Linked DNA regions of Bdellovibrio bacteriovorus HD100. The protein of the gene in region 1 interacts with the protein of each later gene in a pairwise test. Links are inferred from orthologs where the notes say so. Each region holds a gene or a part of one and is shown on either strand. Other genes may lie near its edges. The genes, in order: nusG and rho.

Evidence for each region.
Region 2: the proteins of nusG (region 1) and rho interact in binary tests that used the Escherichia coli proteins (3 or more experiments, as listed by UniProt). The link is inferred for Bdellovibrio bacteriovorus HD100 from one-to-one orthologs.

The regions. Positions count from the first base shown.
Region 1 is NC_005363.1:2,887,705-2,899,634, reverse strand. What follows is about bases 8,814-11,635. They hold nusG (transcription termination/antitermination protein NusG), read left to right. Parts: upstream 8,814-9,868; coding sequence 9,869-10,402; downstream 10,403-11,635. Other genes in these bases: rplA (50S ribosomal protein L1), read left to right, coding at 10,900-11,604; rplK (50S ribosomal protein L11), read left to right, coding at 10,465-10,887; secE (preprotein translocase subunit SecE), read left to right, coding at 9,481-9,858; tuf (elongation factor Tu), read left to right, coding at 8,814-9,175. Also shown: purH (bifunctional phosphoribosylaminoimidazolecarboxamide formyltransferase/IMP cyclohydrolase), read left to right, coding at 1-1,401; purM (phosphoribosylformylglycinamidine cyclo-ligase), read left to right, coding at 1,413-2,414; BD_RS13750 (hypothetical protein), read left to right, coding at 2,587-3,600; BD_RS13745 (alpha/beta hydrolase-fold protein), read left to right, coding at 4,001-4,858; BD_RS13740 (methyl-accepting chemotaxis protein), read left to right, coding at 4,961-5,398; BD_RS13735 (hypothetical protein), read right to left, coding at 5,441-5,680; pyrF (orotidine-5'-phosphate decarboxylase), read left to right, coding at 5,829-6,548; BD_RS13725 (TrmH family RNA methyltransferase), read left to right, coding at 6,535-7,428; more of tuf, read left to right, coding at 7,985-8,813; rplJ (50S ribosomal protein L10), read left to right, coding at 11,840-11,930. UniProt on the Escherichia coli protein: Part of the processive rRNA transcription and antitermination complex (rrnTAC). The complex forms an RNA-chaperone ring around the RNA exit tunnel of RNA polymerase (RNAP).
Region 2 is NC_005363.1:53,168-70,151, reverse strand. The notes cover bases 8,248-11,231. They hold rho (transcription termination factor Rho), read right to left. Parts: upstream 10,621-11,231; coding sequence 8,875-10,620; downstream 8,248-8,874. Other genes in these bases: BD_RS00300 (PilZ domain-containing protein), read left to right, coding at 11,011-11,231; BD_RS00310 (hypothetical protein), read left to right, coding at 8,348-8,809. In the rest of the region: BD_RS00350 (tetratricopeptide repeat protein), read right to left, coding at 1-1,741; BD_RS00345 (hypothetical protein), read left to right, coding at 2,002-2,400; BD_RS00340 (polysaccharide deacetylase family protein), read left to right, coding at 2,542-3,444; BD_RS00335 (trypsin-like serine peptidase), read left to right, coding at 3,578-4,372; murA (UDP-N-acetylglucosamine 1-carboxyvinyltransferase), read right to left, coding at 4,416-5,669; prmC (peptide chain release factor N(5)-glutamine methyltransferase), read right to left, coding at 5,662-6,543; prfA (peptide chain release factor 1), read right to left, coding at 6,547-7,620; BD_RS00315 (type B 50S ribosomal protein L31), read right to left, coding at 7,768-8,013; more of BD_RS00300, read left to right, coding at 11,232-11,379; BD_RS00295 (LPXTG cell wall anchor domain-containing protein), read right to left, coding at 11,447-12,802; BD_RS00290 (DUF192 domain-containing protein), read right to left, coding at 12,916-13,341; BD_RS00285 (Ppx/GppA phosphatase family protein), read right to left, coding at 13,349-14,263; Asp-tRNA(Asn)/Glu-tRNA(Gln) amidotransferase subunit GatB, read right to left, coding at 14,279-15,712; Asp-tRNA(Asn)/Glu-tRNA(Gln) amidotransferase subunit GatA, read right to left, coding at 15,702-16,984. UniProt on the Escherichia coli protein: Facilitates transcription termination by a mechanism that involves Rho binding to the nascent RNA, activation of Rho's RNA-dependent ATPase activity, and release of the mRNA from the DNA template.

The DNA.
Region 1 (11,930 bases):
ACTGAGGCCGGATTGAAAGTCACCGCGGTGGAAACTTTGAGTGGCAAAGGCGAAGCCTTCAACGGCCGCATGAAAACCATCAGCTTTGAAATTGCCTCAAGTCTTCTGTTCCGTCGTCAGGACGAAAATGACGTGCGCCAGGCCGCCGAGCTGGGGATTGAACCCATTGATCTGGTGGTGGTGAATTTGTATCCCTTCCACGCGACCCTGCAAAAGCAGGCGGGGTTTGAGGAGTGCATCGAAAACATCGATATTGGGGGCCCGACATTGCTGCGTGCCGGGGCGAAGAACTTTCATTCGGTCACAGTTTTGTGTGATCCGTCCCAGTACAGTGAATTCTTAAAAGAATTCAACGGCAACAATGGATCCACCACTTGGGAGTTCCGTCAAAAATGTGCCGCTGCCGTTTACACCATGACCGCTTTCTATGACATGGCCATCGCCGGATTCTTGACGCAAAATTCCGGGGCGGCTCTAAGATACGGCGAAAACCCGCATCAAAAAGCGGTGGTGCTGAAAGACCCGTTTGCTGACGGTCTGGCCCACGCCAAATCCCTGCAAGGCAAAGAGATGTCCTACAATAACTATCTGGACGCCGACTTTGCCCTAAAGACTTTGCAGGATGTGCACCGCTGGCAAGGTGAAAAAGCCCTGCCAGCCGCGGTGGTTGTGAAACATAACACGCCTTGCGGAATGGCCGTCGCCGAAACCCCGTTGCGGGCTTTGGAAAAAGCCTGGAAAGGGGACGAGAAAAGTTCCTTTGGTGGGATCATCGCCCTGAACGTTCCGGTGACTGAAGACATTGCCGCGTTCTTTGCTGAAAAATTTGTCGAAGTGATTCTGGCACCGTCTTTCACTGAAGGCGCTCGCGAAAAGCTGAAAAAGAACTGCCGCGTGATGGAGGTTTCATTAAAGCCAAATCCCTCCATGCAGGTGCGTTCCATCGAGGGCGGACTGCTGCTGCAGGATGCAGACGGCTTTGATTTAAGCCATATGAAAACCGTCACGCAAAAACAAGTCAGCCCGGAACAGCAGCGTCTGGCGGCTTTTGCGATGCTGGCGGTGAAGAACCTGAAAAGCAACGCCATCGCCCTTTGCCGTCAGGACGGGCCCGAGTTTGAGCTTCTGACCATGGGATCAGGACAAACCAACCGCATCGACTGCATCGAAAAACTGATCACTTCGCGCCTGGCAGACAAGGGCATCACCGATCTTACCGGCGTGGTACTGGCTTCAGACGCGTTCTTCCCGTTTGCTGATTCCATTCAGGTGTCTGCAAAACTGGGAGTTCAAACCATCATTCAACCCGGCGGATCTGTGAAAGATCCGGAAGTGATCGCTGAAGCTGATCGCCTGGGTGTATCCATGATCTTTACCGGCCGCCGCCACTTTTTACACTAGGAGATTGAGCTATGACGACGCAATTGATGGACTACAAAGATGCTGGAGTTGACATCACCAAGGCCGATGCTTTCGTTGAAAGAATCAAAAACCTGGTGCCGACCACATTCAATGACCAGGTTCTTCAGGGCATTGGCGGCTTTGCGGCTGTCTACAAGCTGACCGAAGAAAAGTACCTGGCTTCCTGCACTGACGGAGTGGGTACGAAGCTGAAACTGGCGCAAACCCTGAACAAACACCACGGTATCGGAATCGATCTGGTGGCAATGTGTGTGAATGACTTGTTGTGTGTCGGTGCAAAACCGCTGTTCTTTTTGGATTACATGGCCTTTGGAAAGCTCGACACCCAAGTCAGTGAAGAGCTGATTGCCGGAATGGTCGACGGCTGCCGTCAGTCCGGCATGGCCTTGATCGGTGGTGAAACGGCCGAAATGCCCGGCGTGTATCAGGGGAATGAATATGACCTTGCCGGCTTCAGCGTGGGCGAGATGTCACCGGCGGATCTGTACGATGAAAAAGACATGAACGAAGGCGATGTGCTGATCGGGATTGCGTCGTCAGGCTTTCACTCCAATGGTTATTCTTTGCTTAGAAAACTGGTGCAGGAAGATGAAACCGATCTGATGCAGGAACTGCTGACGCCCACACGTATTTACGTGAAGCTGGTCAATGAGCTTCGCCGTAGGTTCCCGATGGCGATGGTGGGGGCTTCCCATATCACAGGCGGGGGCATTCACAATATCCCGCGCATGAGTGAAAAGTTTGATTATGATATTTCCGGCTGGCCGGCATTGAATGAAATGGCTCCGGTCTTTGGCAAAATCATTCCGCGCGCAGGTCTTTCGGGTGAAGAGCTCTATCGCACCTTCAACATGGGGGTGGGGCTGGTTCTGTTGATTAAGAAAGGGCAGGCGGATGCCGTACAAACATGGTTGGCCTCCCAAGGCGAGAAGCACTGGCGCTTAGGCTCCATACAAAAAGGCTCAGGCCAAATCGCCCCCGCGCGTCACTAGGGATTTGCTGTCTCTGCCTTGCCTATATTGGCAGAGACAGCTTTTCCGTCTGCAGATCCCCTGTCTAAATCCTGATCACTGGGACCATTCTTTCATATCCTATTTTTAATATGGACTCACATTCTGGGAGTGGGCTATACCAGTCGCCTGTTCATTACAAACGGAGTTTAAAATGATGAATAAGAATGCTTACTTGGTATTGGCGGCAACAGGGTTGTTGATGGCCCCTGTTTCTGGTTTCGCACAAACTTCCACCACGTCTGTGAATACAAATTCCAGCACAGTGAAAATGGAAGACCTTAAAAAGGCTGACGAAAAAGAAAAGGACATCGACAGTGAAATCACTGACGCCCGCATGAGAGCTCAATTGGGTTCCAAATCCAAATGGTCTTTCAAATCCAGCCTGGCGTACTCTGGTGGTTCTGTTGAAGAGCCTCTAAGTGGTGTTCGTCCAAACTACCGTGCTTCCGCAACTATCGAAGCCATGACAACTCTGTCTGGTGATGTTGGTGTCAACTACCGTTTGGGTGAGCGTGACAATATCAGCTTCGGTACGGGCGTGACCGTGGTGGATCCTCTTCACGGTGATATCGTGAAGCCTGCCGAAGACACTCGTAAAGGCCGTAAAGGCACTTTGGCTCGTTATGAAGTTTCCACTCCTTACCTGAGCTGGAGCCGTGGTTACCGCGCGTTCGACACTCAGATGATCTCCAGCATGCAGTACAGCCATGCGACAGACAGTGATTCTATCAACCTGACCAAAACATTTGGTGCAGCAAGCTTCAGCCAGACAGTTCTGGCGAACTTCGGTCAATCCAAGTGGAATGGTGGAACAAGCTTTACTTTGGGTAAGAGCTTCTACACTGGGGACCTGGATGATCCAAACATGGTTGCGGCAGCCAAAGCGGGTAAATACAAACGCTCTGACATGAGCTTCGGTTTGTTCCCGTTCCTTCAGTATACTTTCAACGACCGTTATTCTTTCAGAACCGTGTTTGGTTACTTCCAGTTCGCACGCTACGAAGGTTATGCTGACAACTTCCAGTTGGAGCCATATCAGTCTGTTGGTACCGGTATCTCTATCACTCGTGATATCTACCTGTATCCAAACGTACAGTTCACACCAAAAGACATCCGCGCAGACAGAACGAATGTTGCTCTTAGCGCAAACCTAAACTTGTTCTAATACCGGTCGGTGAAAAAGGCCCATCTCCTTCGTTGGAGATCGGCCTTCTCGCTCCGACGTGCTTGGAGCACGCCTGCGCTGCGAGGGCCGACCTCCGCCTCGGATCTGAACCTTTTTGACCAACCTTGGTTCCCGGTTCTTTGGGGAAGAGGAGTTGGCTTCGAGGGCGCGCGCGGAAAAGACTTTGTTGAGGATATTTAAGTTTGAAAAAGGCTCCCCTGCGGGGCCTTTTTTTGTTTGGGAGCCAACCTGGGTAATACCTTGGTTGGCTTTTTGTTTTTTGGGGTTTGGGTTGTTCCTTTGTCTGGTGTTGGGGGGCAGGTTCAGGAATTGGGGTGGCGGTCGTGGGTTGCCTTTTGGGCTTGATTCGGCGAGCCTTATTCTTGTGCGGAGGTGACTGATGAAATTCGCAGTAGGGATGCTGGCGTTTTCTTTGGTGGTGTTTGCTTCAAATGGATTTGCAGGGACGCAGCCGGTCTGTGGAACCCAAACAACTTCTTTGGGCGATTCTTATGACTATTGTGTTCATACCGGGAATCGGGCGAAAACCCAGGATGTGGTTTATTACTTCCATGGTCTGTGGGGGAATGCCCGGCAGTTCTTTGATCAGCGTCGCGACACTTCGTGGGTGTTGAAGCGCTGGGCTCAGTTGGGTTATGAGCCGTCTGTCGTAACTATTTCGTTTGGTGAAATCTGGCTGCTGGTCAACAACCAGAAGTTCCCGCTGCTGCCGGTTTTTCAAAATGAGATGATGCCGTTTCTGGAAGGCAAAGTCGGAGGCCTGGGCGGCGGACGCCGTCTGCTGATGGGGGAATCCATGGGGGGCTTTAATGCCTCACAAGCCTCGCTGCAGTTGCCGGCGACCTTTTCCAAGGTGGCCCTGTTGTGTCCGGCGCTGACCGTGATCGGACCCTATTCTTCCCCGGAAGACATCGACAAATACATTGCCCGCACCAAGGCCCTGCGCTCCCGGGTGAATCTGATGCTGGGGATTTCCCGCGAGGTCTTTGCTGATGAGGCGGACTGGCAAAGCCACAATCCCTTCAATCTGCTCACTCGCTACCCAGGTCTGATCAGGCCGGTGTTCTTTGTGTCTACGGGCTTGCAGGACGAGTTCGGCTTTCAAGAAGGCTCCGCCGAGTTTGTGAAGGCCGCTCAAAGCGCAGGGTTTTCAGCGACGTGGCTGCCACTGGCCGGGGGGCACTGCAAATACAACCGCGAGGCGCTGGCGCAGTTTTTCCTAAGTCGCATCCGCTGAATGAACTGAAGAACTTTTGGACGTTTCTCAATCAGAAACGTTCCAGAGGGGCTTGCTTATAATTAACGAGTTTAACCTGCTTGGCTGGGATATAATTTTCTTATGAAAACATTCCGTCCGCGCCGCAAATTGATCGTCAATCGTGAAGTGCAGTTTGATGTGGTTATGCACGTCAGTGTCTTTGTGGCCGTGTTGTTTCTGGGGCAGCTCTTCGCGGCCTGGATGTTCATTGGAAAGATTCAGGAACTGGCCGGAACGGGCGCTTTTTCACTGATGTCGGTGCAGGAGTTTATATCCCGCTACAAAACTGTGTTCCTGGTTTATCAGCTGATCCCGGTTTTGCTGGGGCTGGTGGTGGGTTTCTGGTACTTCAACCGCATGACCCGCAGAATTGTCGGGCCGCTTTTTAACATCAAACGCACCGTCAAACGCATGGCGGACGAAAACCTGGATTCAGTCGAGATTCATCTGCGTGAAAATGACTATTTCCAGGATCTGGCCCAGGACATCAACGTGGTTTTGCAGAAAAAGACCAAGTGACAAAAAAAAGGCTGCCAATCGGGCAGCCTTTTCCTTAACGAACTACTGACATTCGTTTTTGATGGCTTTATCAGCGTTCTGATAACGAGCATAAAGCTCTTCGTACTGATCCATGTAAAGCTCAAGAGTGTCAGAGTTTCTTGTGCTTCTCATTTTTTCACGAATCCAGTTCATTTCTTCAGCAAGTTTGGCTTTGTAGGAAACCAACTGACCGCAGGAAAGAGCGGCTTGGGAAGAGGAAGCAGCGCCAACGATGGCCAATGCGATAAGAAGAGCTTTCATGGGTAATCTCCTTGGTAAGTTAATGAATTCTGATTTCGGGACGAACCTACTAACGCAGGACATGAAATACAATCTTTGATGCCGCAGGAATAATTTTTACATAAGCGGGGATTGCATTTATGATGGGTTCGTCTTCCCAGGAGTTTCCATGAACAAAAATCTGCGTGCTCACCCCATGAAAAATCCGATTATTTTGGCTCTGGATGTGGATACCCGCGATCAGGCCCTGAAAATTGCCGACGATCTTTCAGATATCGTCGGGGGGATCAAGCTGGGGCCGCGTCTGTGCCTGCGTTACGGGATGGATTTCGTCAAAGAAATGGCGCAACGAGCCCCGATTTTTCTGGATAACAAGCACTTCGACATTCCCTCCACCATGGAGGCCGCTGTGCGCGCCAGCTTTGAGGCGGGGGCGTCTTTGGTGACGGTGCATGCCCTGAGTGGCAAAGAGGCTCTGACCCGCATGGCAGCGGTGGAAAAAGAGCTGAATCAACAGCGTCCGTTCCGCATTCTGGCGGTGACGATTCTGACGTCCTGGGATCAAAATTCGCTGCCAGTGAATATGAAATCTCAACCGATCGCCCAGCACGTGACGGAGCTGGCTTCTTTGGTGAAGGATTCGGGTTTGTCCGGTGTCGTGTGTTCCCCTCACGAATTGGACCTTTTACAAAACCGAGATCTTTACCTTGTCACTCCGGGAATTCGCTTTAGTATGCAGGATTCCGGCGATCAAAAACGTATCATGGGACCCAAAGAGGCACTGCGTGCAGGTGCTTCCGCGCTGGTCGTGGGTCGCCCTATTCTGGAAGCTTCCAACATCAAGGAAGCGGCCACTGATTTTGTGATGGCAATGTATGAAGAAAAATAACTCTCGTCCCTCTGGCAGAAACAACTCTCAACGTCCTCAGCAGGGTGGTCGCCCACAGCATGGTCGTCCTCAAGGCGCGGGTCGTCCGCAAGGGGGCCGTCCACAGGCTCACGCTCCTCGTGAAAATCAGATCCCGCGTGACTGGCGTGTGGTGATCGGCACGCATGCGATTAACGAGGTGCTGAAGGTGCGTCCTAAGCAGGTTAAGGGCTTCTGGCTCCGCCAGGGCTTTGAGAACTCGGGCGATCTGCGTGATATGAACGAACTGGCTTTGAAAAATCATATCAAAGTGGAGCTGAAGGCCGAAGCCGCGCTGGAAAAGTTCGGTCCGTCCCAGCAGGGAGCTGCGATCTTTGTGGATGGCGCCCCGGAATTTGATATGGCTAGTCTGGAAGGTCTGGATAAATCCATGGTTTTGATTCTGGATGGCATTGAAGATCCTCACAATTTGGGAGCGATTCTCAGAACCTCCTGGTTGGTGGGGGCTCAAGGTGTTCTGATTCCGGAAGACCGCGCTGTCGGTTTGACGCCTACGGTACATAAAGTGGCCTGCGGTGGTGTGGAGCATGTGCCGGTTGAAGAGACGACGAACTTCGCTAACTATGCGGAAGAACTTAAAAAACAGGGCTATTGGATCTATGGGTTAAGCCCGCGTGGAAAGCGATCTATTTTCGAATTAGAGCTGCCGGACAAGGTTGTTTGGGCGATTGGTTCCGAAGACAAAGGAATGAGAGTGACAACGGAGCGTCTTTGTGATGAATTAGTATTCATACCGCAAGCTAGTTCTTCGGCGAGTTATAATGCCTCAGTGGCGACGGCCATGGCACTAACTGAGACCCTTAGACAGCATGCGCCGCGCGGAAATCGAAAAAAATCGTAATCTGTCGAATAATTATCTTTGACGGACGTTCTTTTTCTCCGTACAACATTTCGGTTATCTCAGTAAGGCTGGTTTAGCTCAATTGGTAGAGCAGCTGATTTGTAATCAGCAGGTTGCGGGTTCGAGTCCCATAACCAGCTCCAAATTTTTCTGGGTAAGCATTCACAAGTGGGTAGGTGCCCGAGTGGCTAAAGGGGACGGACTGTAAATCCGTTGGCTTATGTCTACGAAGGTTCGAATCCTTCCCTGCCCACCATTTTTTTTGAATGTTTTCCCGGAAAAGTTTTGAAACAGAAGAGAAGAAATTTTCTTCGGGCGTTCTGAAAGGGCGGGAATAGCTCAATTGGCTAGAGTATCTGCCTTCCAAGCAGAGGGTTGCGGGTTCGAGACCCGTTTCCCGCTCCAAATTTCAGAGCTTGTGCCCATGTAGCTCAGTGGTAGAGCACACCCTTGGTAAGGGTGAGGTCGTCGGTTCGGCTCCGATCATGGGCTCCACTTATTTGGCTTTTAATTTTTAAGGTTAAGATAAAATAAAAAATCTCTGCAGGAGGAATAAATGTCTAAAGAGAAATTTACACGTAATAAACCGCACGTAAATATCGGCACTATCGGTCACGTCGATCATGGTAAAACAACTTTGACTGCTGCTATCACGACTACTCTTGCAGCATCTGGTAAAGCTCAAGCGATGGCTTACGATCAAATCGATAAGTCTCCAGAAGAAAAAGCTCGTGGTATCACGATCTCCACTACTCACGTTGAGTACGAAACTGACAACCGTCACTACGCTCACGTTGACTGCCCGGGTCACGCTGACTACGTAAAAAACATGATCACTGGTGCTGCTCAAATGGACGGAGCTATCTTGGTAGTTTCTTCTGCTGACGGTCCAATGCCACAAACTCGTGAGCACATCCTTCTTGCACGTCAAGTAGGTGTTCCTGCTCTAGTTGTATTCATGAACAAAGTTGACATGGTTGACGATAAAGAACTTCTTGAGCTAGTTGAGCTTGAAGTTCGTGAACTTCTGTCTAAATACGAATTCCCTGGCGATGATATCCCAGTTGTTAAAGGTTCTGCATTGAAAGCTCTTGAAGGCGACACTTCCGAAATCGGTCGTCCAGCTATCATGAAATTGATGGAAGCTTGTGATACTTACATCCCAGCTCCAGTTCGTGCAGTAGACAAAACTTTCTTGATGCCAGTAGAGGACGTATTCTCTATCTCTGGTCGTGGTACAGTTGTTACTGGCCGTGTAGAGCGTGGTATTGTTAAAGTTGGTGACGAGATCGAAATCGTTGGTATCCGTCCAACTCAAAAAACTACTGTAACTGGTATCGAGATGTTCCGTAAACTTCTTGACGAAGGTCAAGCAGGGGACAACTGCGGTGTTCTTCTTCGTGGTACTAAAAAAGAAGACGTTGAACGTGGCCAAGTACTTGTTAAACCAGGTACAGTTAAACCACACAAAAAATTCAAAGCTGAAGCGTACATCCTGACTAAAGAAGAAGGCGGACGTCACACTCCATTCTTCAACGGTTACCGTCCTCAGTTCTACTTCCGTACTACAGACGTTACTGGCGTTTGTACTTTGAAAGCTGGAACTGAAATGGTTATGCCTGGTGATAAGATCGAAGTTTCTGTTGAACTTATCGCTCCTATCGCTATGGAAAAAGAGCTTCGCTTCGCGATCCGTGAAGGCGGTCGTACAGTTGGAGCTGGTGTTGTTACTGAGATCCTTGAGTAATAACGCAGCGTAAGCTAAGTAATAATCACCCGGGGGACTCCTTGACAAAAGGGTCCCCCTCGGTGTTTCTTGGCAGTACCAAAAAGTAAGTCAAAAATGGCTTTTACTGGTCCTAAAATCTCCCATAAATAGTATCGCAAGGGAGATTATTGATGAGAAACGATCCTGTGCGGTCGGTTGTCATCAATAAGATCAGTAGGGGTGTAGCTCCAGCGGTAGAGCGAACGACTCCAAATCGTTAGGTCGTGGGTTCGAATCCCTCCGCCCCTGCCAATTTTGACTCCATAACTTTAGGATGAGGAATAATGGAAAAGGCCAACTCTAAGATTTTGACTATCAGCTTTGCACTTGCAGGTATCTTGGTCGGTTTGACCGTCTCTCTTCTAATCAAGGCATTCGCCGGCGCATTCGGTGTTGTGGCTCGTGCTGCTGACTCCGATATGGTTCGCCACGGGATCCCTGTTTTGGCAGGTTTCGCGTTGTTTGCCGCTCTTCAGTTCAACCCACGCGTTCAGACTTGGGGCGAAGAAGTAGTTTCTGAAATCCGTAAAGTTGTTTGGCCTTCTCGCAAGGACACAACGGCCATGACTATCGCTTGCGTGGTTATGGTTCTTATCTCCAGTGTTATCATCAGTTCCTTCGATCTGATCTCTGGCTTCTTAATCAACTTTCTTATGAAGTAAGGACGGAACCATGGAAAAAAAGTGGTACATCGTTAACGTTCAGACAAGCTGTGAAAACACAGCTAAAAAAGCCATCGAAGAAAAGATCAAATCTTCCAAAATGGAAGAGTTCTTTGGTGAAATCCTGATCCCTGCGGAAAGCGTAGTGGAGCTGGTAAAAGGTCAAAAACAGACCAAATCACGTAAATTTTTCCCGGGTTATATCTTCGTTCAGATGTTTTTGAATGATGAGACTTGGCATTTGGTACGTAATTCGTCTAAAGTCACGGGCTTCGTGGGCGGCACTAAAACCCGTCCTCCGGAAGTTCCTGAGGCTGAAGTTCTTCGTGTGACCCAGCAGATGGCTGGCGTTGCTGAAAAACCAAGACCGAAAGTGAAGTTCGCTGTGGGTGAGAACGTGACTGTTATTGACGGTCCATTCTCCAACTTCCAGGGAACAGTTGAAGAGATCAACGAGGACAAAGCGAAGCTTAAAGTTCTTGTGAGCATCTTCGGTCGTCCGACTCCAGTTGAGTTGGATTACATTCAAGTAGAAAAACCATAACCAGAAGCCGCATAGGGCGGCCGATGGATATTAATTAACACAACCTCTTGCAGGAGTGGGTCATGGCAAAAAAAGTTACAGGAATGATCAAGCTGCAGATACCGGCAGGGAAAGCTAATCCAGCTCCACCCGTTGGACCGGCGCTCGGACAGCATGGGGTAAACATCATGGAATTCTGTAAGCAGTTCAACGCTCGTACACAAGCGTTGGGTGATAGCATCATCCCTATCATCATCACTGTTTACCAAGACAGATCGTTTACTTTCATCACAAAAACACCACCGGTGTCTTCTTTGATCAAAAAGGCGTTGAAACTGGAATCCGGTTCCAAGCAGCCTCAGAAGGACAAAGTTGGCAAAATCAATAACGATCAAATCAAGCAAATCGCTACAACGAAATTGCCTGACTTGAACTGCTTGAAAGTTGAATCCGCAATGTCACAAGTTGCTGGTACGGCTAAAAGCATGGGCATCGACATCGCGTAAGGGTGGTATAAGATGGCAGGCAAAAAATTCGCAGCAGTCGCTAAAAAAGTTGATTCTGCAAAAAAGTACACTGTTGAAGAAGCATTCAAACTGGTTGTTGAAACAGCTCCAGCTAAATTTGATGAATCTATCGACGTAGCATTGCGTTTGGGTATTGACCCTAAGCAATCTGACCAACAAGTGCGTGGAGCTATCGCTCTTCCTCACGGTTTGGGCAAAGAAGTTAAAGTTGTTGTTTTCGCAAAAGGCCCGAAAGAGGCTGAAGCGAAAGCAGCTGGCGCTGACTTCGTAGGCGCAGACGACCTGGTAGCTAAAATCCAGGGCGGCTGGTTGGATTTCGATAAATGTATCGCGACTCCGGACATGATGGCGACTGTTTCTAAAGTTGCTAAGATCCTGGGGCCTCGTGGTTTGATGCCGAATCCAAAAATCGGTACTGTAACTATGAACGTTGGTGAAGCTGTAACTGCCGAGAAAAAAGGTAAGTTGGACTTCCGCGTTGATAAAGCAGGTATCGTACACGCTGGTATCGGTAAGAAATCCATGGGCGATGCTAAACTTAAAGATAACTTCATGACTTTGTTGGGAGCTATCGTTAAGGCTAAACCAGCATCTTCCAAAGGTATCTACCTTCGTTCTATCGCTGTAGCGTCCACTATGGGCCCAGGCGTTAAGATCGAGCCAAATGCGGCAGCTGCTGCAACTGGCGCTAACTAGTAAATTTTAAGGCTCTGAGCGTGCTCAGGGCCTTGTTTTTTATCTGGTTATTTTGTATTAGTTCATAAAATTATTGCGATCAGAGACAGTAGGTTTCTTTCAGTGGATGTAATCCCTCGTTTGTGAGGGGCCTACCGAGATAAGGCAAAAAGGTTCATGCGACCTCCAAACCGACCTGATTCGCACAGGCCCCTTCGCAAGAAGGGCAAAAAGTCTAATGAAAGGAGGCTCACATATGATCACTCGCGCAGATAAAGAGCAGGAGATTAAGCTAATCACGGAGAAATTCGGAAAGGCTAAGGGAGCTTTCATCGTCGACTTCAAAG
Region 2 (16,984 bases), 2.8 Mb from region 1 along the record:
AAGCCCCGATGAAATCAAAACGCTGGGACATATAGTCAGCCTGAAGCACGTAAGCTGACACCAGTTTGGGTTCGGCTTTGATGGCTTTATTCAACCATTCAATGGCTTCAAAACTTTGATTCAACTGCCACAGCGCTTTGGCGGCTTTCATGGCCGCGGTGCCATTCTTCGGATCCGCCTCAAAGGCCGCTTTGAATTCAGCTTGGGCCGCCAGGAAGTCCCCTTGGCGAACGTACTGGTCTCCCAGATACAACAACTCGTTGTTACGGCCTTTATCACCCTTCACCTTGTCAGTGCCACCCAGGCGGATCACCAACTGACGAAGTTCCCCGTTATTGGGATTTAATCCGAAGGCTTTTTGCGCGACTTCCAGGGCTTTCTTTTTCTCTCCCCGCAGGACAAAGATTTCAGCCAGGGCGCCGTAACCTTCCGCCTCGATCAAAGAGGGAATGCGACCCTTGGATTCCAATCCCGAATTCAAGAAAGCGTAAGCGGTGTCGGATTTTTTAAAGCCGTTGTATTCCACGATCCCGGCAAAGACTTTGGCTTCTTTGTGTTTGGGATTCTTTGTCAGAACATTTCTTAGAATCCCGGCGGCCGTGGTGAAGTCACCTTGATGATAAAGCGCTTCGGCCAAAGAAACCTGCGGATGCAGCCACTTTTCCCAAAGCTGAGCGGCTTTTTCATAGTAAGGCACGGCATTCACATAGTCTTTTTCACCCGCCAAAAGCTCGGCCTTGAAATCGTAAAGCACTGGCAACAACGAGAACGGCTCAGAGCCTTCCAAAGTCGCCTCGATGGTGCCCTTGGCTTCTTTGTAACGACCGGCGGTCATCAGTTTCACCGCCTCGCAAACCTGTCCAAACGGGCTGATTACATTCAGGGCCCGCGTGGCCTGGGTCACACCAGCAATGGTTTTGATGTCCTGGGCATCCTGAACGGCATGGGGCCACAGTTCAAAGTACACGACACACAAAAGCGCACGCACTTCGATGTTCATCGGCGCGCCTTCAACGATGCTGACCAGCTTGTTTTGGGCGGCCACGTAAGATTCAAACGTGTCTTGCTCCATCGCAAACAGCGCTTCGTTCAGCTTTTCTTTGATCTGCTGATCTGAAAGGGTGGCGGTGGATTTTCCAGGCGCCAAAAGATGAATTTTGGATCCATCCGCAGGACCGGTGTCCCACAGCAGCCACACCCCCAGAACAATCACCACCGCCAGAATCAGTGCGGGGAGCTTGAGGGACTTGGCAATTTCACCTTTTTCCATGTTTTTGATGTTGGAAAGTTCGATCACGGAGTCCGACTTGGAATCACCCGAGCTGACGGAAGCAATCTTTTGCGCCGGAGGAACATAGGCGGGCGTGTCCAGCACATCGATTTGCTGCAGCAGCGGCTTTTGCGGCTGAACGTTGGCGAAACTTTCCGGAGAAGGGGTGCTGCCCGTGTTCGTGTTGTTGCGCGGAGCTTTCGGTGCCTGCACGATCACGGTTTCGGCTTCCATCTTCTGGGCCTTTTTCGGATCGACATCTACGACGCCTTCCAAAGCCTCCAGAAGTTTGTCGTAGAAAGCCGGCTCTTTGGAAATCAGAGTCCACTGGCCATCAGGAAGTTTAGAAATCATCTCCTGACCGGAAAAGACACCCTCACCAATCATTTTAAGAATGGCTTCGGTGGAGTAAGGTCCTTTGACCTGACCCTTTCTTGTTTTAACAACCCAAGTGACCTGAATGCGTGACATAGACACCTGATTATACAAAGGTTTTTTGACAAAAGTTACGACCCTCATGGGGGCGTCTCAAGGTCTGTGCTTTGGTCAAGGAAGCTGGTTCCAGAATAGAACCTAAAACCCATTATGGAATTACCCCTGGTTCCGATTTGAGTGCTTAAGTCGAGCCTGGCCGACCTCAAATCGAATTAAATGCACTTTCAGGACTGTCTCATATTGGCACAGGGTTTGCTTTATAAGACATCGTTAGTTCGTGAATTGGGGAGTAAGTAGTGATTCGTAACGCTTTGATTGCAGCATATATCTTGGTAGTACTGGCGATTTCCGCGGTGGCGCGTGCTGGTGTTTTGCCAAACAATGCAATGGGCGAAGAAGTCGGTGTTTCCGATCTTCAAAACTACAACTTCAAAACTCACACAGGTGAAATCGTGGCTTTGGCTGACGGCTCTCTCGTTTTGGCGATGGCTGACCAGCAAACATTCTTCCTTTTGAAGTCACAAATCGACCTGACTCCTTACATTGGTTTTAAAGTTATGATGAGCGGTATTGAACTTGAACATCAACTTGCTCCCAATTTTGAGCTGGAAACTGTGGACCCCCTCCCTGGTTTCGGCTTCGGGAACAAAACGGTCGTCTTCTTTGTGTTTGGTATCAGCGAGGTTACTCAGTAATCTCAATCATGAGTCTCAGCCCCATCCCCTCCGCGGGCTGAGACTGTTTTTTTCTCTTAAAAGGCCTGCGGATCCCCCTCCTTGCAGGCCTTTTTCTTTTTTAAAATTCAAAAATTCGAAATTAAATGCCATGGTTGATTAATGAAATCATTCCTCACTGTATTTATGTCCCTGATCGTTTCCAGTTTCGCCCACTCGGCCGAAGTCAGCATCACCATGGACGACTTCAATGTGCATGAAGAAACCCGACTTCCTGCCGACAAAAGAAATGAAGCCATCTTGGGCGCCCTGGAAAAGCACAGAATCAAAGCCGCCTTGTTTGTGACGTGCAAGCACCTGAAATCCCCGCAAGATGAAAAGCTTCTGGCCGAATGGTCCCGCCAAGGCCACCTGATCGGCAACCACACGGTGAATCACAAGCGCTTCGATGCCAAGGTCAGCGTTACTGACGAGATCGCCGAAATCCAGCAATGCGACGAGCAGCTGAAAACCCAGAAGAACTTTGAAAAGATCTTCCGCTTTCCCATGCTGGCGGAAGGGGACACTGCTGAAAAACGCGATGCCGTTCGTGAATGGATGAAAAAGAACTCCTATCGCAATGGCCATGTGACCATCGATGCTTCCGACTGGTATGTGGACCGACGCCTGCGCGACAAGCTTGCGACAGACCCCAACTTTGATCTTACCAAATTCCGTGATTTTTATCTGCAGCACATGTGGGACCGGGCGCAGTACTACAATGACCTTTCCAAAAAGGTTCTGAGCCGCGAAGTGAAACACACTTTGCTGGTTCACTATAATCTTTTAAATGCCCTTTTCCTGGATGATCTGATTGCGATGTTTAAAAAACGCGGATGGAAAGTCATCGACGCCCAAAAAGCCTTCAAGGATCCGGTCTTCACAAAGCTTCCCAATAACATGCCTTCAGGACAAAGCCTGATCTGGGCACTGGCCAAAGAAAGCGGAAAGCACGAATCCGAACTTCGCTATCCCGGCGAAAGCGACACTTACGAAAAAGAAAAAATGGATGCTCTTGGTTTGTAGATTCACTTTTTGTTTCTGCTAAATTTTGGAACGCATGTCTTTACGCAGCCAATGGTTGCAGTGAATATCTTTCTTTTGATTTGTTGTTGGTTGTCCCATTAGATCTTTCAAAATTTTCCAGAAAGGTCTTTCAATGAAGTTCGTTGTTTCTCTTTTGCTTGCTTCTGTCTTCTCGTCTTTGGCTCACGCTGAAATCTGCGGTGGGACTGATGATCGCGCTCTTTCTTTCGACAGCAAAGTCGGCCGCCTGGTTAAAGACGGTGCCACTCAAGGCTGCACAGTGACTTTGGTCAGTGACAACTGTGTTGTGACGGTCGGGGCGTGCGCCTTGGATCGTGACTATGTCGAATTCAACGTTCCAGTATCCGTTGCAGGTGTCGCGCAGAAGTCTTCCCTGGAAGACCGTTACTATGTAGAAAAAGGCACGGAACGCCACAAAGCGGACGGCATAGGACATCAGTGGGCTGTGCTAAGACTGAAACCCAACGAAGTCACTGGCAAAAATGCAGGAGCTGTTCAGGGCTTCTATCGTATGGCGACAAAGAAATCCCAGAACAATGATCCCATCCGTGTTGTCAGCTATGGCTACGCTTTGAATGATCTATATGACATCAAACGCGGCGATATGCCGGCGAATTCCAATCCGGACCAAATGCACTTTGCACAACAAGTGTCCCATGGAAAGCTGGTGAAGGCTGGCATCTTCCTGATTCCAGAAATCATCGAACACGATGCCGATACTTCGTATGGCAGCTGGGGTGCACCGGTGATCAATGAAAAGACCAATGAACTTGTCGGGATCAACACTCACGGCGGTTGCCGCGCACAATACGTGGTGAAGGCGGGGGCTCGTTATACAAACTCCGGAACTTCCATCACCGGATCTTCGGCGTTCAGCAAAGCCATCAAAGCTTGTGTTGGAAGATAGTTCGCAGAAATAAAAAAGGCTCCGTGAAGGAGCCTTTTCTTTGTTATTCAATTCTGCGAATCTTCGCACCCAGGGATGAAAGCTTGTCTTCAAGCTTTTCGTATCCACGATCCAGGTGATAGATGCGGCTGACAACGGTTTCACCCGAAGCCACCAGGCCCGCCAGCACCAAGGAAGCACTGGCACGCAAGTCCGTTGCCATTACCGGGGCGCCCGTCAGTTTACCCGGGCAACCACGCACAACGGCCACGCGGGTTTTCGGAGTGATATCCGCACCCAAGCGGGACAATTCAGTCACGTGCATGAAACGGTTTTCAAAAACGGTTTCAGTGATAACACTGGTCCCGTGAGCCACCGTCATCAACGCCATGAACTGCGCCTGAAGATCTGTCGGGAACAAGGGGTGAGGGGCCGTCGTGATATCCACCGCCTCCCACTGATCACAAGGGAAGACCGTCATGGTATCTTTGGTCGTTTCAATCTTGAAACCCGCTTCGCGCATTTTCAGGATCAATGCCTCCAGGTGAGCCGGCACACATTTGGTCACCGTCACTTGTCCTTTGGTGATCGCACCTGCAATCAGCAAAGTTCCTGCTTCGATACGATCCGGCATGATGGAGTGTTTGGCCGGCGTCAGTTTTGCCACGCCTTCAATACGAATCACGCTGGTGCCGTGACCGGTGATCTTGGCGCCCATCTTGTTCAGATATTCGGCCAGATCCACGATCTCGGGTTCTTTGGCAGCGTTTTCAAGAACCGTGACACCGTCAGCAAGGGTTGCTGCCATCATCACGTTCTCAGTTCCACCCACGGTCACAGTTTCAAACAGGAAGGTTCCACCTTTTAGTTTTGGGGAACCTGCGTGAACGTAACCTTCTTTTTGTGTGATTGTGGCACCCAAAGCTCTGAAACCGTCCAAATGCAAATCAATCGGACGGCTTCCGATAGCACACCCCCCCGGCTGGGACACAACGGCTTCACCGTATTTTGCCAGCATCGGGCCCATGCACAGGAAGCTTGCGCGCATCTTGCGAACCAGGTCGTAAGACGCTTCGAAAGAAGAAGGTTTGTTCACCGTGACGTGAAACTCATCACCCACCCACTTCGTTTCGCAGCCCAGGCTGTTCAGAAGTTCAGAAGTGGATTCGATATCCTTCAGTTTCGGCATATTTGTGAAGACGTGGTTGCCCTCAGCAAGAAGAGTCGAAAACAAAATTGGCAGAGCAGCGTTCTTTGCGCCGCTCGTAGCGACAGTACCTTTTAGTGGGCCATTGCCCATGACGACCATTTTATCCATGTGTTTCTCCGCGGATGACTCTATCATGCCCAGAAAGATCTTTGATGACACTGATTTCGTTAAATATTTTTAAGCTTTCATAGGCCTGCTTCATCGCCGGTCCCTGACTCATTCCCATTTCCATCAACATCAAGCCGGGTGTCTTCAGGTAGGGGGCGAAAGCTTTGGACCATCCCTTTAGTAGGGCCAGGCCACTGTCTTCGGCATACAAAGCCGAGTTGGGTTCAAACTTCTTAACGTTTTCTTCCACCTGCGGATCGTCCGAAGCAATGTACGGAGGGTTGGAAACCAGCACATCAATGCTGCTCTGACCGGTAAAGTCCTTGTAAGCCGACATGATGGCTTCCACATTCCCCGCATCCAAGTTCAGGAATTGAACCCGATCGGCCACATCCAGGGACTGCGCATTTCTTTGAGCCACCTCAATGGCTCCCGGAAGCAGGTCCACGGCGATCAGTTTGGCGTTCGGATATTCCTTCAGCAGACTTAATCCAATGCACCCCGAACCACATCCCAGGTCAATAAGACCCAAGGAAGCTTCTTTGTCCGAAGCCCACGCCAGAACGTCTTCCACAATGTGTTCAGTTTCCGGGCGCGGAATCAGCACCTGGTTGTTCACCTCGAAACGGTGATTGAAGAAATCACGATAACCCATAATGTACGCCACCGGCTCTCCGGAAGCACGACGACGTACCAGTTCCCGCAGAACGGCCAGCTCTTCATCCTTCATCGGCTGATCAAAGCGCAAATAAAGCTGAATGCGTTCCAGCTTCAGCCCGTGGGCCAAAAGCAGTTCCGCATCCAAACGTGGAGTGTCGATTTTTTTGTCTTTGAAGAAAGCTGTGGTTTTATCGAGTATTTCTTTTAGTTTCATTCATTAAGCAGAGACTTGTTTTTTAAGTGCCTCTGCCTGGAAGTTAGCAATGAGTGGATCAATCAGCAACTCAAATGAACCGCTCATAACCTGATCCAGCTGGTGGATCGTCAAACCGATGCGGTGATCGGTGATACGGGTCTGAGGGAAGTTGTAGGTGCGGATGCGCTCAGAGCGATCTCCCGTACCGATCTGCTCCAGACGGACATCGGAGGCCTCTTTGCGGGCCTTTTCGTCCTCGATCTGCTGCAGTTTTGCGTAAAGGATCTGGAAAGCACGCTCACGGTTCGTGGACTGCGACTTACCTTCCTGACATTTCACATCGATACCTGTCGGCAAATGCACGACACGAACCGCGGATTCAGTTCTGTTCACCGACTGACCGCCGGAACCTTGAGAACGCATGGTCTCAATTCTCACGTCAGACATCGGGATCTTGATTTCAGAAACTTCAACCTCTGGGATCACCGCCACAGTCACAGTAGACGTGTGGATACGGCCCGCAGCCTCGGTTTTAGGAACACGCTGAACACGGTGAACGCCGGATTCATACTTCATTTTGCTGAAGACCGAATCGCCCGTGATGCTGGCGATGATCTCTTTGGCTCCGCCGGCGTTGCCTTCAGAGAAAGAAATCATTTCCACCTTCCACCCTTGAGTGGAGGCATAGTGAACATAACCACGGAACAATTCATCCGCGAACAAAGCCGCCTCGTCCCCGCCGGCTCCGGCACGAATCTCAAGAATGGTGTTCTTGTCATCGTTCGGGTCTTTGGGAATCAATGCGATTTTAAGCTGTTGTTCAAGATCAGGCAGCTCAGCCTCAAGCTCTTTCACCTCTTCACGGATCAGCTCACGCATTTCTGCATCCTGTTCCGCGGTCAGAAGCTCTTTGCTGGCTTTCAGATTTTCAGTTTTTTTGCGATAGTCGCGATAAACCAGAACGATCTTTTCCAGATTGCCCAGTTCTTTCATCAAAGCACGGTATTGCGTCTGATTAGAGGCAATGTCGGGTCTTTGAAGAGCCATATTGACTTCTTCGTAACGAGATTCGACTGCATCTAACTTCGAGAACATGGCTGAGGCTCCTGGTACTAACGGATCGATTGATAGGTCTGATACATCATGCTGATCGGGATTGGGACCATCGCTGAAAACGAAAATGCGGTTCGAAGATTGAACCGCATTTCATACAAGAACGTCCTCCGAACGGAGGTCTGAAATTTACTTCTTGCCGTAACGTTTTTTGAAACGATCGATACGACCTTCAGTATCCATCACACGTTGCTTACCAGTGAAGAACGGGTGAGATGCAGAAGAGATCTCAACTTTGATTAGTGGATATTCTTTACCATCTTCCCATTTAACAGTTTCGGAAGAGTGCAGAGTAGATGTTCCCAAGAAACTGAAGTCGCAAGAGATATCTTTAAATACAACAGTATTTACTTTTGGGTGTAGGTTTTGTTTCATGACCTGATTCCTTCTAAATAATTTAACCTATGGGTCTTAAGCTGTAAGGATGTAACATACTGACTACCCCGTGTCGAGCAGAAATCGCTGCTTTTTTTAGCAACAGACACCCCATTCAGAAGCCCGACGAGTTCACACAAACATTCGTGATTACATATATTTAAGTAATATCCAGGGCGGGTGGCGATTGCTTTCCGGTGTTCTTGCACCCCCCAGGAAAACCAGACCTCCCCGAAGCTGACAGCCCCTTGTATTTTACCTTCGCCCCTGACGGATTCTTGAGAGCCACCCCGGGCGCACCTACCCTTGAGCCACTATAACAAGGAGGATTTCCATGAAATTTCTGATCCCTTTTGCGGCCGTTTTAACCCTGTCCCATGTGGCTTCGGCTGAAAGCATCTACTGCACCTTCACTGAGCCATTTATTTCTGTGTCCTATAATTCCGACACCAACAAAGTGAAAGTCTCCACTCCGGATCAGGGTTCGGTTGAACTGACCGGCAAAGTGACTTTTGATAAAGGCGGCCTGATTCATATCACCTCTGAAGGCCTGAACCACAAGCTGACAGTAAATACGACCAAAGAGGGCTCTGACGGAATGTCCGACTTCGTCTATCCGTTTGAAGGTGTGATCAACACCGATCAAATCTACGGCGGTTGCGAAACCGATACTTTGAAAAAAACCGAACCCACGCCAGAGCCTGAGCCACAACCACAGCCACAACCACAGCCAGAACCCCAGCCCCAGCCCCAGCCCCAGCCCCAGCCCGAGCCTCAACCACAACCCAATCCATAAATAAAAAAAGGGAGTCTCATCGACTCCCTTTTTCATAACTTCAAATTTTCAGTGCGAAGCAAAGCTTAGCCCGGTCCGGACATCGCTTTCAGGAAGTCGTTGTTCGTTTTTGTACCTTCAACTTTATCGATCAGGAATTCCATCGCGTCGATAACGTTCATTGGCGCCAAAACTTTTCTCAGGATCCACAGACGGTTCAAGTCCGCTTTATCAACCAACAGGTCCTCTTTACGAGTGCCGGATTTGTTGATGTCCATGCAAGGGAAGATACGTTTTTCCATCAGCTTGCGATCCAAATGGATCTCAGCATTACCAGTACCTTTAAACTCCTCGAAGATAACCTCATCCATACGGGAACCCGTATCGATCAAAGCCGTCGCGATGATAGTCAAAGATCCGCCTTCTTCAATGTTACGAGCCGCACCGAAGAAACGTTTTGGTTTGTGAAGGGCGTTGGAGTCCACACCACCAGACAGAATTTTACCGGATGGAGGAACAACGGTGTTATAGGCACGCGCCAGACGAGTGATGGAATCCAGCAGGATTACAACGTCATGTTTGTGTTCAACCAAACGTTTTGCTTTTTCGATAACCATCTCGGCAACCTGAACGTGACGAGTTGGTGGCTCATCGAACGTGGACGAAACAACTTCACCTTTTACGGTACGTTGCATGTCGGTCACCTCTTCCGGACGTTCATCGATCAGAAGAACGATCAATTTCACTTCCGGATGATTGTGTGTGATCGCATTGGCAATTTGCTGCATCAGAACGGTTTTACCTGTTCTTGGTGGGGCAACAATCAAGGCACGCTGACCTTTACCCAACGGAGCCATCAGGTCCACAACACGCGTGGTGTATTCACCAGGGTTGTGTTCCAGCTTCAGGCGTTCATTCGGATAAAGCGGCGTCAAGTTGTCGAACAGGATCTTGTCTTTGCCTTTTTCAGTGGTCTCGAAGTTCAGAGAATCCACTTTCAACAATGCAAAGTAACGCTCGCCATCTTTCGGCGGGCGAACAGTTCCCGTCACGGTGTCACCGGTTCTTAGGCCGAAACGACGGATCTGGGACGGAGATACATAGATATCATCCGGACCTGGAAGATAGTTGTAATCCGGAGAACGCAAGAATCCGTAACCGTCCGGAAGGATTTCCAGAACGCCAGAACCATAAATGTCCTGACCCAGTTTCGCGGCACGTTTCAGAATTTCGAAGATCATGTCCTGACGGCGAAGACCGGCAGCGTTTTCGATTTTCAGTTTGTTCGCAAGCTCTGTCAGCTGCGTGATGTTTTTTGATTTCAAGTCCTTGGAGGACAACCAGCTCTTTTCCTCATCAGTCAAAGAGATGTCCGCTAAATCCACGTCCTGAACCTGGGCCGGCATCGCTGAGTGAGCATCGTCACCCATTGGCTGGGCTTCATCGCGGCCACGGTCATGACGGAAGTCGCGGCGCTGATTATTGCCACGATCACCACGGTGACCACCACGATCATTTCTGTCGCCACGGTCGTTACGGTCGCCGCGGTCATTGCGATCGCCACGATCACGGTTGTCGCGATTGTGCGGGCGGAATTCACGGCGTTGTTGGTTTTGCTGTTGAGGTCTGTCTTGGCGGGCTTCCGGAGCAGCGGCAGGAGCTGCTGAAACAGGGGCATTTTCGGAAGGTGCTGGGGCCGCAGGGGCGGCTTCGGCGGCCGGAGCTGGGGAAGCTTCAGCAGCGGGGGCGGAGGTATCTTCAGATGTACTCTTCGCAGTGCGAGTACGTTTTTTTGCCACCTCAACGCCTTGTTGATCTTTAGGTTCAGACAAACAAATTCTCCTTGTAGGATTTAATCAGAAAAAAGAGCGATATATATAGGAAGCTGATCCGATTGGATTCATGCTTATTCGTTATGACCTCACTGTCCTTGAGCCGCCCCCTGCTTGTCAATAGCAAAACTCTGGCGGCTCCCAGGTCCCCTTGCCTGTCCCAGCTTGAAACGGGGTCGAGGAAACAGAAGATTGTTCATAATGTTCGAGGGTTTAACACTTTTCTTGTTTTCTAAAAATGAAGCTATTTCAGGTGTTTAAATATGAGCCTAAGTAAGTCCAGTTTTCAGAATTTTAATCCGAAAAGTTAAAAATCACCCGGACCCCCTATTAATTTTTGGTAAGTAATACCGAAAGGATAGTATCCAATTTAAGCACAAGGAGTCTGACGTGGAGGACACATATACAGTTCCGGCACCAAGAACCCCTCTTAACCTCGAGGTGTCTTTTAAGCGCAATTACGCGCGCGAAGAGACCAAAGGCACGCTTAAGAATATCAGCATCACGGGAGCCTTTTTAGAGTTTGAGGGCGGAGAAGTTCGCGCCAATGAGAAACTAAACCTGGTCATTATCGTGGCCGGTCGTGAGCGCAAGATCGCCGCTCATGTGATCTGGACCAATTCCGTTGGGGTCGGTGTGAAGTTCATGCCGGTGAACAATCGCGACGTTCAGATCGTTGATGACCTGATCTATTTCGTGGAGAACTCCCGAAACGATCGCCGGTCAGTGATGGACACGATCTTTAAAAAAGTCGGATAAGATCCGCAAAAACAAAAAGAGCGAGTGAAAACTCGCTCTTTTCTTTTTTGGAGAACCCGGGAACTGATTATGTTCCTACGTGAGTGTTGTCCATCGCCTGTTGTTCAAGCTCTTTCTGTTTTCTTTTCTTTCTCATCACAATCAGGACTGCCAAACCTGCGGCTGCCAGACCAACAACTGCCAAAGCCATTGTTGTGTCGTTGTCCATGCCGGTCGGAGCTTCTTCAGCCACTTGCGGAGCTGGAGGGTTGATTGCTTCCACTGGTGGTGGTGGAGGTGGCGCCATGTCCTGAGCCATGTCTGGCGGCGGAGGAGGCGGAGCCATATCACCCGCGGGCTCCATCGGCGGAGGCGGGATGTCCATCTGAGCCTGTTGCTGAGCCATTGGATCTTCCGGCATTGGTGGAGCCGGGATCTCTTCTGCCGGAGCCTGTGCCATGTTGCCAGCCACTTCCTGGTGCGGTTGTTCCATCGCAGGTTGCGCCGGAGCCGGAGCTGCAGCGACAGCGCCGCCTCTCCAGAATCGAAGCTCAGTGCCTTCTGCGATGTTGCCTTTGGAATCTACAGAGTTGGATGACCAAACTTCTTTCCAGGCATTGTCATAACCCAGAAGGTTTTTGGAAACAGTTCTGATATTGTCTCCGGATTTAGCCACGTAAGTCTCTGGCGCAATGCCGTTGTCTTCGTAGTAAGTGATCATGCGGGCAGAATCGTCCGGACGGTTGGGAGAGTTGTAATAAACCTTGTCACCGGCACGAACATCACGGGAATGGAAGGTCGGATTGCCTTTTTTCAGTTCTTTGCGCTTGTCAGCGCCATAGATCATCTGACTGATACCCTTCAGAGTGTCACCCGGACGAGCGAAGTAAACGGTGTTGAACCAAGTGCCGCCGGCTTTCCAAGGAGTCGTTGCCACCTTCTGCAAAGGCGCGCTGGCCTTCTTCGGAGCCTCAGAAGAGGAATCAACCACTGTTGTGGAGGATTCAGTCACCGTAGAGCTTTCAAAAACAGAGTTGGAAGAAGTGTCTGTCGCGGTCGTTGTTTCAGCCACAGTCGTTGTCGGAGCCGGAACGTCCGCCGCCGGTGCTTCTGCAAACGGATCTGCTGGCAATGTTTCGGTGGTTGTTGCGACGTCGGTCTGTTCGGTTGTCGCCTGATCATCACCTAGAGTCGTTTCAGCAGTTGTTGTGGTTGTTTCGGTGGTCGTGGTGGTTTCACCCAGAGCATCTTCTGGAAGTTGGTCGCTGGCCAAAGAGTCGTCACCAGCAATTTCAAGGGCGTCATCACCTTCTAGTTTTTCAAGGTCTGCGGAATCGAAGTCGGAAGCAACTTCCGCATCTGCTTGGCTATCTTTAGACGTACAGCTTGTTACTTGGAATGCCAGACCTAGGCACGCTAGTAAGATAACGAGTTTTTTCATCATGTATTCATCCTTGATTGATGCCACGAAACATACTGTTTCAGTTAAGCGTTATTAACAATCTAAGCACAAGATCGAAGTCATGCAAACACTAAGAAAATCACTGGACTTTTGATCTAGTGGATCTTGAGCTTAGAGCCGATCTTGATTTTATTTTTATCGAACCAGCCTTTATTCATTTCAAGCGCATACTTTGCGGGTTGTGCACTGGCATAAGAAGGCAGGGCCGAATCCGGCACACCTCTTCCGGACTTCATTTCCTTCACATCAATCAACTTCAGACTTTTGTCGAAGTACCCGATGGACAGATCTATTAATGTATTTTTCATCCAGAAGAATCGAGTTTCCTCGTTCTTGAATATAAAGAGCATTCCTTCGTCTTCACCCATCTGCGAGCGGAACATCAGGCCGCGCTCGTGCTGGTCCGGTGTCTCAGCGATCTCCACGACAAAAGTCTTGGAGCCCAGAGTGACTTTCTTTTTTGAAAATTCCTTGGCCGCAAAAGCCTGCGGAGACAGGACCAGGGACAGTCCTGCGAACATCACAAATTTAGCGAACGTGGAGCATTTCCAGCGCAACCCCATAACGAACCCCTTTGGTCGTGACGACCATGCCTTCCAGTTTCAAAGCTTCCACCACTGCCAGCAGGATCGAAGCTCCTGCAAAAATGATATCCGCTCGGCCGCCCAGTTGATACTTGGTCTTTTTTTCTTCGACTGTGGTACGGGCAAATTCCTCCACCCAGTGGGCCAGACGGTCTTTCTTCAGGAAGTAACCATCGACCTTCTTTTCATCAAAGCCACCAACTTCAATTGCCACCAGGGCGGTGGGTGTTCCGGCCACTGCCACGATCTGATCAATCTTGTGTTTTTGAATCTCCGGCAGGATCGTCGCCAGTTGTTCCTGAATATAAGCTTCCAGGGGTATGCGATCTTTTTCGATCACGGGTTGAGTCGTGACAAATTTTTCTGTTAACCGCACACCACCGATATCCAGACTGTGGCCATACAAAATTTCTGACCCTTTGCCGACGATCAGTTCTGTGGAGCCACCACCGACATCCACCACCAACGAAGTCAGATTTGGGCTGGCACTTCCCGCTGTTCCTCCAAGATACGTGATTCGCGCTTCGTCCTCGCCGGGAATAATTTCAATGGGAATGCCCAGCTCTTCACCGATACGGAAAAGCTCCTGACCGTTGCGGGCGTCACGCGCGGCGGAGGTCGCCATTGCCAGAATCTGATCGACGTGTTCAGAATCGATTTCTTTTTTGAATTCCGTCAGACACTGACGGGCTCTGGCCAAAGCATCCGGATGAAACTCTCCGGTCTGCCCAACACCTTGACCCAAACGCACCACCTGCATCAGATCACGATGCACCTTTTTGATTCCATCTTTGTCACCAGAAACAATCAGGCACAGGAAGGTGTTGGTTCCAAGATCAAGTGCTGCAACTTTTTTCATTTCAAATATCCTGTTCTATTTCAGTTTCTCTAGAAGAATCTTGTTCACAAGGTCCGGATTGGCCTGCCCCTTGGAGGCCTTCATCACGGCACCGACAAAGAAACCAAAGAGGTTCTTTTTTTTGCCGGACTTGTGATCTTCCACGGTCTGCGCGTTGGCCGCCAATACTTCATCCACCAGCTTTTCAATCGCCGCGGGATCCGAGATCTGCACCAGACCCTTTTCCTTCATGATGACTTCCGGATCATTTCCAGAGGCCCACATCTCTTGGAAGATGGTTTTTGCAATCTTACCGGAAATTGTTCCCTTGTCGATCATCGCAATCATTTTGCCCAGCTGCGCCGGTTTGATCGGCGAATCCTTGATGTTTTTATTGGCGGAATTCAGCTCGCGCAAAAGCTCGGTCATGATCCAGTTCGAGGACGCCTTGAAGTTTTTGGATTCTTTTGCGGTGTCTTCATAGAAGTCGGCCAGATCTTTTTCCGTGGTCAGCACCGTGGCATCCAATTCCGGCAACGCGTGATCATCCTGGAAGCGCTGGGCGCGGGCAATCGGAAGCTCGGGCAGTTCTTTTTTATACTTTTCAATCATGCTGTCTGTGACAATCACCGGCTGCAGATCCGGATCCGGGAAATAGCGATAGTCCTGCGCGTCTTCTTTGGCGCGCATCGAGAACGTGCGGTTTTTATCCGGATCCCACAAACGGGTTTCCTGGATGATCTTGTCACCGCGCTCAACACAGTCGATCTGACGTTCAATTTCATATTCGATGGCTTTTTCGACAAAACGGAACGAATTGATGTTTTTGATCTCAACTTTGGTTCCGAATTGTTTAGCACCCTCTTTGCGAACCGAGACATTGCAGTCACAGCGCAACGATCCCTCTTCCAGATTTCCGTCACAGACATCCAAATAGCGCACAATCTGACGAATGGTGCGTGCGTATTCTGCTGCCTCCTGCGGCGTGCGCATGTCGGGGCCCGATACGACCTCTAATAATGGAATGCCGGAACGGTTGTAGTTGATCAGTGTGTATTCACCGTGGTGGTTGGATTTGCCGGCATCTTCTTCCATATGGGCGCGGGTGATGGATACGGTCTTTTCTTTTCCATCCACTTTGAATGTGATGGATCCGTTTTCACAAATAGGCTGATCATACTGGGAGATCTGATAACCCTTGGGAAGATCCGGATAGAAATAGTTCTTGCGGGCGAAAACAGATTTGCGGCGGATGTCACAACCCAAAGCAAGCCCCGTTTTAATCGAGTACTCAACCACCTTGCTGTTTAAGACCGGCAGGGTGCCGGGCATGCCCACACTGACCGGCGAGGTGTTTTCATTGTCACCCGCTTCAAAGGCCGTGGATTCGGAGCTGAAGATTTTGGTCTTTGTGCTCAGCTGCACGTGGATCTCAATACCGATGACGGCTTCATATCCTCTAGATGACATGGGGATGTTTTCCTTTCACCAAAGAGGCACCTTCCAGCGCAAAGGCCACGTTCAGCATCTTTTGTTCTTCAAAGTGACCGGCGGTCAGCTGAATCCCGATCGGAAGACCACTTTGCGACTGACCAAACGGGACACTCATTCCCGGAAGTCCGGCAAGATTCGTCGAGGTGGTAAAGATGTCATTCAAATACATCGCCAACGGATCAGAAACCCGTTCACCAATCTTGAAGGCGGGTGCGGTGGTGACCGGACTTAAAATCACATCACATTTTTTGAAGGCTTCCAGATACTGTTCCATGATCAGGCGGCGCACCTGACCGGCCTTGTTGTAAAAGGCATCATAGTAACCGCTGGAAAGGCAGTACGTGCCCAGCATGATACGACGTTTGACTTCGGCACCGAACGCCTGACCCCGCGTCTGACTGTAGAACTCTTCCAGGTCCACCGCCGAAAGATTTTTAAATTCGGCACGATAGCCGTATTTCACACCGTCATAGCGGGAAAGATTCGACGACGCTTCGCTGGCGGCCACCAGGTAATACACAGGAACTGCAAACGCGGTCATGGGAACAGAGACTTCAACAATCTCAGCTCCGAGTTGTTTTAAGGTATCCACCGAGTTTTCCACAGTCTTTTGCACGTCCGGATCCAAAGCTCCAGTCATGTACTCCTTCATCAGACCGATCTTCATGCCTTTGACGTCGGCTTTCAGATTCTGACTCCAGGCGGGGACTTGTTTCTGAGTTGTGGTGGAGTCCTGCGGGTCAAAACCTGAAATCACTTCCAGGGTCAATGCCGCATCCCTCACAGAACTCACCATCGGGCCGGCCTGATCCAAGGACGAAGCATAAGCGACAATGCCATAGCGGCTCACACGGCCGTATGTGGGCTTCACGCCCACGATACCGCAGAAGCTTGCGGGTTGGCGAATCGAGCCGCCGGTGTCGGTACCCAGCGTGCCTGCCACCAGGCGCGACGCTTGCGCTGCCGCCGAGCCACCGGAAGATCCCCCGGGCACACGTTCCAGGTCCCAGGGGTTTTTCACCACACCGTGAAAGGACGTTTCATTGGAAGAGCCCATGGCAAATTCATCCTGATTCAGCTTACCCATCACCACGATGCCGGATTTTTTAAGACGGGCCACCGCTGTGGCATCATAAGGCGGAACAAAGTTTTCAAGAATCTTGGATCCGGCGGTGGTTGTCAGACCCTTGGTACAAAACATCTCTTTGATACCAAAAGGCACACCCGCCAGCAGGCCCACGTCTTCGC